Linked DNA regions of Phreatobacter oligotrophus. The protein of the gene in region 1 interacts with the protein of each later gene in a pairwise test. Links are inferred from orthologs where the notes say so. Each region holds a gene or a part of one and is shown on either strand. Other genes may lie near its edges.

What was found.
Region 2: the proteins of C8P69_RS09380 (region 1) and C8P69_RS06265 interact in binary tests that used the Escherichia coli proteins (3 or more experiments, as listed by UniProt). The link is inferred for Phreatobacter oligotrophus from one-to-one orthologs.

The regions. Positions count from the first base shown.
Region 1 is NZ_PZZL01000003.1:475,466-479,541, forward strand. The notes cover bases 482-3,449. They hold C8P69_RS09380 (transglycosylase domain-containing protein), read right to left. Parts: upstream 2,322-3,449; coding sequence 1,641-2,321; downstream 482-1,640. Other genes in these bases: C8P69_RS09370 (enoyl-CoA hydratase/isomerase family protein), read right to left, coding at 482-791; C8P69_RS09375 (AprI/Inh family metalloprotease inhibitor), read right to left, coding at 890-1,597; C8P69_RS09385 (DUF429 domain-containing protein), read left to right, coding at 2,320-3,075; C8P69_RS09390 (threonine/serine dehydratase), read left to right, coding at 3,124-3,449. In the rest of the region: more of C8P69_RS09370, read right to left, coding at 3-481; more of C8P69_RS09390, read left to right, coding at 3,450-4,065. UniProt on the Escherichia coli protein: Peptidoglycan polymerase that catalyzes glycan chain elongation from lipid-linked precursors. May play a role in peptidoglycan assembly during cell division in collaboration with other cell division proteins.
Region 2 is NZ_PZZL01000002.1:481,963-485,515, forward strand. What follows is about bases 555-3,553. They hold C8P69_RS06265 (peptidoglycan D,D-transpeptidase FtsI family protein), read right to left. Parts: upstream 2,938-3,553; coding sequence 1,171-2,937; downstream 555-1,170. Other genes in these bases: C8P69_RS06260 (UDP-N-acetylmuramoyl-L-alanyl-D-glutamate--2,6-diaminopimelate ligase), read right to left, coding at 555-1,077; ftsL (cell division protein FtsL), read right to left, coding at 2,937-3,341; rsmH (16S rRNA (cytosine(1402)-N(4))-methyltransferase RsmH), read right to left, coding at 3,338-3,553. Also shown: more of C8P69_RS06260, read right to left, coding at 1-554. UniProt on the Escherichia coli protein: Essential cell division protein that catalyzes cross-linking of the peptidoglycan cell wall at the division septum. Required for localization of FtsN.

The DNA.
Region 1 (4,076 bases):
TCTCAGTGGCCCTTGAAATCCGGCTTGCGCTTGGCCTTGAAGGCGGCAACGCCCTCGTCGAAATCGCCGCTGCCGAAGGCCACCACCTGGGCCATGGCCTCGCTCTCCAGGAATCCTTCGAGCGGCAGCTCATAGGCGCGCCGCATCAGCCGCTTGGTCAGCGCCAGCGAGACGGTCGGTCCGGCGGCGAGTGCCTGCGCCAGCTCCATCGCAGTCGCCATCAGCGCCTCGGGCTCGGCAAGCCGGGCGACGAGCCCCATGGCATGGGCCTCCTCGGCGCCGACCTCGCGGTTGGTGAGCAGGATGTCGCTGGCGCGCTGGTGGCCGATGGCCCGCGGCAGGGTATAGGCGAGGCCGAGATCGGCCACGGCGCCGATGCCGGGGAAGCCGGCCTTGAACCGGGCGTCGCGCGCCGCGACGATGAGGTCGGCGGTGAGGGCCAGCGACAGGCCGGCGCCCGCCGCCGCGCCATTGACCGCCGCGATGATCGGCTTGTCGGCGGTCAGGAGCGGGATCAGCCAGCGATAGGTCCGCGTCATCCGCGTCTTCACCGAGAGCGTCGCCCGGTCGTCCATGGAGCGGATGTCGCCGCCGGCGCAGAAGGCCTTGCCCGTGCCGGTGAGGATGATGGCCCGCACGCCGGAATCGGCGAGGAGCCCGGGCAGATGCGTCTCGATCCCCGCCTTGATGCCCGCCGACATGGCGTTCATCGACTTCGGCTCGTTGAGGATGAGGGTCGCGACCGCCCCCGTCCTCTCCACCCGGACCGAGTCCCCGGCGCCTTCGCTCATGATCGTCCTCCCGATGCGTCCGGTTCCGACGGACGAAGCATCGTTTCAGTGGACGAAATCGGCGGGACGAAAGCCACTCCCCATTTCGGGCAGGGGCGTCAGGGGCGGGTGAGCACCAGCGGCCGGTTGTCGGCCGGCGTCTTGACCCAGCGCCCGCCATCCTCGCGGCGGAAGGAGAGGGTGCCGCTTTTGCCCAGGATGACGAGGATCTCGCGGTCGAGCCGCCACGATGTGAGGCCGAGTGCGGCGACCGAGCGCTCGCAGCCGCTGGCGACGTCGAGGGCAAAGCGCTGTTCGAGGGCGCCGGCATCCGCCGCCAGCTCCTGTTTCAGGCCGAGGCTGCACAGGGCGCGTCCTGTGGGCTGGCCGAGGTTCCAGCCGCCGGCGACATCGTCCGCCGTGGGCAGGGTCCGTCCGGCGAGCCCGAGATTGGTGAGGAAATAGACGGTGGGATCGCCGGCCCTGAGCGATTCGAAGATGCCGACCTCGGTTTCCTCGAAATCGAAGGCCGGCTGTCCCGCGCGGTCGAGCCAGCGGATCGCGCCGGTGGGCGCCACCGACCAGGCCGCGACGTTCGCCACCGCCGGGAAGGCGGCCGCGCAGCCCTCGGCCAGCGTCAGGCCGCGGCCCGGTCCCGCCCGTTCGGCGCGGAAGGTCACGGCGCATTTGCGGCTGCCGGAGGGGTTGGAGAGCTCCCAGGGGCCGACGGCGCGCTCCACCAGCGCGGCCTCGGATTGCGCGGGCGCCTGCGCCCTGGCGGGCGGCGGGACGATGAGGGCGGCGACGAGGAGCAGCGCGGGAACCATGGGCCGATTTGAAACGCGAAACCGGTCCTTCGTCCACCCGCCGTCAGTTGTCCTGGAGCCGCAGGCAGGAGAGATCCGCCGCCCCCGCCCGGCGGGTGATGATCGCCGCCTTGCGCCGAACCCCCGGCCCCGGCGCCCGCGCATCGCGGCGGATCGGGTTCGGCAGGATGGAGACCAGAAGGGCCGCCTCGCCCGTGGTCAGCCGCGCCGCCGGCTTGCCGAAGGCGCGCTGCGCCCCGGCTTCGATGCCGAACTGGCCGGTCGGACCCCATTCCGCGACGTTGAGATAGATTTCCATCATCCGCCGCTTCGACCAGATGAGGTCGATCATCAGCGCCAGGGGGATCTCCAGCCCCTTGCGGAGGACGGCCGTCGGCCCGGTATCGCCCTGCCAGAGGAAGAGGTTGCGGGCGACCTGCATGGGCAGCGTCGAGGCGCCGCGGCTCGGGCCGTCCTCGTCGTCGATGACGGCCATCAGTTCGCGCCAGTCGACGCCGCGATGGCGGCAGAACTGCCCGTCCTCCGAGGCGATGAGCACGGCCGGAACGGCCCGCGCCACCTGGTCCAGCGGCACGATGGTGCGCTCGTAGCCCTGCAGGGTCACCATACGCCAGACCATGCGGGTCGAGATCGGCGTCACCACCGTATAGACCAGCGTCAGGACGAGGGGCGTCAGGGCAAGGACAAGGCCGGCGAGGACCAGGCGGCGGAGGAAGCGGAGCATGACCATCGCATCGGAGGGAACGACCGCTCCCGGCCGGGAGCGGCTGGTGCGCGGCATCGATGGATGCCCCGCCGGCTGGATCGCCGTGACGATCGCCGCCGAGGGTCCGCTCGCGCCGAGCGTCACGATAACGCGCGATTTCGCCGATCTCACCGTCGGCGTCGAAAAAATCGCCGTGGACATGCCCATCGGCCTGCCCGACCGGGCGGGACCCGGCGGGAGAGGGCCGGAATCGCTGGTGCGCCCGCTCCTCGGCGAGCGCCAGTCATCGGTCTTTTCGGTGCCCTCCCGCGCCGCCGTCGAGGCGGAGGACTATCGGGAATGCTGCCGGCTGGCGCTGGAGACCTCCGATCCGCCCCGCAAGGTGTCGAAACAGGCCTTCTTCCTCTTCCCCAAGATCCGTGAGATCGACCGGCTGCTGCGCGCCGATCCCGCGCTGGTCCATCGCGTCCATGAGGTCCATCCCGAGGTCGCCTTCTGGCGGCTCAACGGCGAGACGGCGGTGCCGGAACCGAAGAAGGTGAAGTCGCGGCCGTATCCGCCGGGCCTTGCCTTCCGCCGGGCGCTGCTGGTCGCGGCAGGCTTCCCGGAAGCGCTTCTCCTCGCACCGCCGCGTGGCGCGGGGCCGGACGATCTGCTCGATGCCGCGGTCAATGCCCTCGTCGCCCGCCGCCTGCTCGCCGGCACGGCGCGGCCCTTTCCCGATCCGCCGCTGCGTGATGCGCATGGCCTGCCCGTCGCCATCTGGGCTTGACCCGGCGCGCCGGCCGGGCTCCCGTGCCCGGCCTCCAAGGACAGTCCCATGCTCACGCCCGACGACATCCGCGCCGCCCATGCCCGCATTGCCGGCCATATCCGCCACACCCCGACCCTGACCCTGCCGGCGGAGACCTTCGGCACGCCGGTGCCGGTGGCGATGAAGCTCGAATTCCTGCAGGTGACCGGCACCTTCAAGGCGCGCGGCGCCTTCAACACCCTGCTCGGCGGGACCATGCCGGCGGCCGGCGTCTGTGCCGCCTCCGGCGGCAATCATGGCATCGCCGTCGCCCATGCCGCGGCGACCCTTGGAATCCCCGCCCGCATCTTCGTTCCGGAAATCTCATCGCCCGCCAAGATCGCCCGCATCCGCGAGACAGGCGCCGACCTTGTTGTCGGCGGCGCCCGCTATGCCGAGGCGCTGGCTGCCTGCGAGGCCTTCGCGGCCGAGACCGGCGCGCTCTCCGTCCACGCCTATGACGCCTGGGCGACCATGGCCGGCCAGGGCACGGTCGGCCTGGAATGGGAGGCGGATGCCGGCCCGCTCGACACGGTGCTGGTCGCCGTCGGCGGCGGCGGCCTCATCGGCGGCATCGCCACCTGGTTCGGTCGTCGGGTGAAGGTCGTCGGCGTCGAGCCGGAGGGCTCCCGCGCCCTCCACGCGGCGCTCGCCGCCGGCGGGCCGGTCGATGTCGACGTCCAGTCGGTCGCCGCCGATTCGCTCGGCGCCCGCAATGTCTTCGGCCGCGTCTACGAGACCGCCAAGGCCCATGTGGACCATGTCGTCCTCGTCCCGGACGATGCCATCCGTGAGGCGCAGAAGCGGCTGTGGCTCGGCCTGCGCGCCGCCAGCGAACCGGGCGGCGCGGCGGCCCTTGCGGCCCTCATCTCCGGCGCCTATCGCCCTGCGCCCGGCGAGCGCGTTGGAGTCCTCGCCTGCGGCGCCAATGTCGATCTGGCCGCCCTTGCCGCGACGGTCGCCGGCTGAACGATCCGTGA
Region 2 (3,553 bases), on another replicon or contig:
CGTCTCCAGGGCGCCGGGCTTGTGGGCATAGTCGACGACCACCGGTGCGCCGTCCTTGGCGCCGACGAATTCGAGCCGGCCCTTCGCGCCTTCCAGCGTCTCCAGCGCGGCGAGCGCCTTGTCGGGATCGGTGCCGCAGCCGACCGCGAGGCCCGCGGCCACGAGGGCGTTCTCCACCTGGAAGCGGCCGAGCAGCGGGATCAGCACCTCGCTGTCACGGCCGAAGGCGCGCAGCTTCACGCGCTGGGAAGCCCCCTTGATCGTCTCGGAGAGGATGGCGATGCCGGTCTCACCGAAGGCCCTGTCGCGCCCGACCATCAGGAGGCGCTGGCCGCGCGCGCGGGCCGCAGCGGCGAAATGGTCGCCCTCCGGGCCGGCGACAACCACCGCCGTGCCGTCAGGCGGCAGGAGGTCGGTGAAGAGCCGCAGCTTCGCGGTTCGATAGGCCTCGAAGGTCTTGTGATAGTCGAGATGGTCGCGGGAAAGGTTGGTGAAGCCGGCAGCCTGGATGCGCACGCCGTCGAGCCGGTGCTGATCGAGGCCGTGGGACGAGGCCTCGAAGGCGACGTGGGTGACGCCCTCCCCCGCCAGCGTGTCGAGGGTCTGGTGCAGGGTCACCGGGTCGGGCGTCGTCAGGCCGCCATAGACCTTGCCGGAGGGGCGCACCACGCCGACCGTGCCGATGGAAGCGCTCGGATGGCCGTCGAAGGCGAAGATCTGGCGAACGAAGGCCGCAACCGACGTCTTGCCGGAGGTACCGGTGACGGCGGCGATGGTGCCGGGCTGGCGCGGATGGAAGCGGCTCGCCGCCAGAGCCAGCGTCCGGCGGGCATTGGCGACGCACACCACCGGCACATCGCCGATGGAGGCGGGCGCGGCGGGCGAATCGGTGACGATGGCGGCGGCGCCGGCGCGGGCCGCGGCCTCGGCATAGGCCATGCCGTCGGTCTTCTCGCCTTTCAGGGCAAAGAACAGGCTGCCCTTCGCCACGGCCCGGCTGTCGGCGGTGACGCCGGTGACGGGGGCTGCCGCGCCATTGCCGGGCGCCTCGTCGGCAAGCAGGTCCTTGAGGGTCAGGGTCGTCATGCAGGCTCTCGGATCGCGCGCATCAGCACGGGACAAGATGGCGGACTTTAGGCGGTGTCCCGGTCGGGGCGATGCGACCGAGGGTCACCGTCCCGGCATGCGGTAGCCGACCTGGATCGTCTGCATGGCCGGGGCAAGGTCGAAGCGCGGCTGCAGGCCGAGGAGCGGCGCGGAACGGGCGATGACGCGGCCGGCCGTCGGGGCGGCATTGAAGCCGGCGGTGGCGAGGCCATGGGTCTCGGGGATGCCGCGCGGCTCGTCCAGCATGACGAGCAGGAGGTAGCGCGGCTGGTCGGCGGGGAAGACCGCCATGAAGGAGTTGAGCTGCTTGTCCTTGGAGTAGCGGCCGCCGATCACCTTCTCCGAGGTGCCGGTCTTACCGCCGACGTAGAAGCCCTCGACATCGGCGCGCCGGCCGGAGCCGCGCTCGGAATTGAGGCGCATCAGGAAGCGCATGGCCTGCGAGGTCTCGGGACGGATGACCTGGCGCGAGGCAGCCTGGACCTGCTCGGGCGAGCGGCGCAGGAAGGTCGGCGTGATCAGCCGCCCGCCATTGACCAGCGCGGCGGTGCCCATGACCGCCTGGAGCGGGGCGACCGAGATGCCGTGGCCGAAGGAGACGGTGGCGGCGGTGATGTCGGCCCAGCGACGCGGTACGAGCGGCGCGGTGGAGGGGCCGATCTCGGTGACGACGCGGTCGAACTGGCCGAGACGGCGCAGGAAGGACCGCTGATGCTCTCCGCCGAGCGACAGCGCCATGCGGCTGGTGCCGATGTTGGAGGAATAGGTGAAGACCTCCGGCAGGGTGAGCACGCGCCGCTGGGCGTGGAAGTCCTTCACCTGGTGCCGGCCGACGGCCATGGGGAAGCGGGCATCGAAGGTCGAGTTGATGTTGAAGCGGCCGGAATCGATCGCCATGGCCGTCGTCAGCGACTTCATCACCGAGCCCATCTCGTAGACGCCGGTTGTGATGCGGTTGGCGCGGTCGAAACCTGCGGCGGTCGAGGGCTGGTTCGGGTCGTAGTCGGGGATCGAGGCGAGCGCGAGAATCTCGCCGGTATTGACGTCGACGATCACGCCGGCCGCCGCCTTGGCGCGGAACTTCTGGTGCGCCTGGATCAGCTCGTCGCGCAGCACGTGCTGGACGCGCAGGTCGATGGAGAGCTGCACAGCCGCCTGGTTGCGGTCGGTGACCAGGCCGGCGCGGTGCAGTTCGGCGAGGCCCTGGTTGTCGATGTAGCGCTCGATGCCGCCGAGGCCCTGGTTGTCGACATTGACCATGCCGAGGACGTGGGAGAGCGTCGGGCCGTTCGGGTAGGAGCGCTTGGCCTCGCGCAGGAAGCCGACGCCGGGAATGCCGAGGCGGTGGATCTGGTCGCGCTGGGCGGGCGTGATCTCGCGGCGCAGCCAGACGAAGCCCTTGCCGGAGCGCAGGCGCTCGCGCACCTCGCGGGCGTCGAGGTCGGGCAGGACGGCGGTGAGCAGTTCGGTGGCCTCGTCGACGTCGAAGCTCGCCGCGAGCTTCTTCGGCTCGGCATAGAGCGAGATGGCGCGCACGTCGGTGGCCAGCACCTCGCCGTTGCGGTCGAGGATGTCGGGGCGCGTCGAGGAGACTGCCTCGGCGCTGCGCACGCCCGACTGCGCGGAGCGGTCATAGCGCACGACATAGACGACGAGGCTGACGGCGATCACCGCATAAAGCGCACCGAAGCCGAGCATGGCGAGGCGCACGCGCGAGCGCGCCTTGCGCAGGCGCTCGGACTGCGGGCCGGCCAGCACCCACGCGAAGAAATGCCGGGTGCGCATCAGGAAGGAGGGGCGCGGCGGAGCTTCGGCGGTCATGTCGGTCATCAGCGGCCTCCTGCCGGGCGGCGCTGCGGCAGCGGCATGCCGCCCGGAATGGTGCCGGTGGTGATGCCGCCCTCGCCGCCGGCCTCCATGGCCTGCAGCATGGAGCCGATCGGATCGGGATCGATCACCGGCTTGTCGGGTAGGCCGGACAGGTCATGCAGCTGGTTGATGGCCAGCGGCCGGAGGCGGAGGTGCTTCTCCGCCAGCGCCTGCAGGCGGTCTGGGCTGTTGAGCTGAGCCCACTGGGCCTTCAGCTCGGCGATGGCCTCGCGCTCGCGGGTGATCTCGAGGCGAAGCTTCGCCACCTGCTCGCCGTGGCGCGTCGCCTCGTACTTGATGCGATAGACATAGGCCGCCGCCGTCACCAGCGCCGCAACCACGAGAATGTTGAGGAAGCGCATCATGGCCGGCGCCTCGCAGGGGCGGTGGTCCTGACCGCGGCGCGCAGCTTGGCGGAGCGGGCGCGCGGGTTGACGGCGCTCTCGGCCTCGGAGGCGGCGACAGCCTTGCGGTGGAGGAGCGTGAAGGTCGGCTCGGGCGCATGGACGGCGGGCGCATGGCGCGAGCCGGCGGGAGCCTTGCCGGACCGGTCGACGAGGAACTGCTTGACGATGCG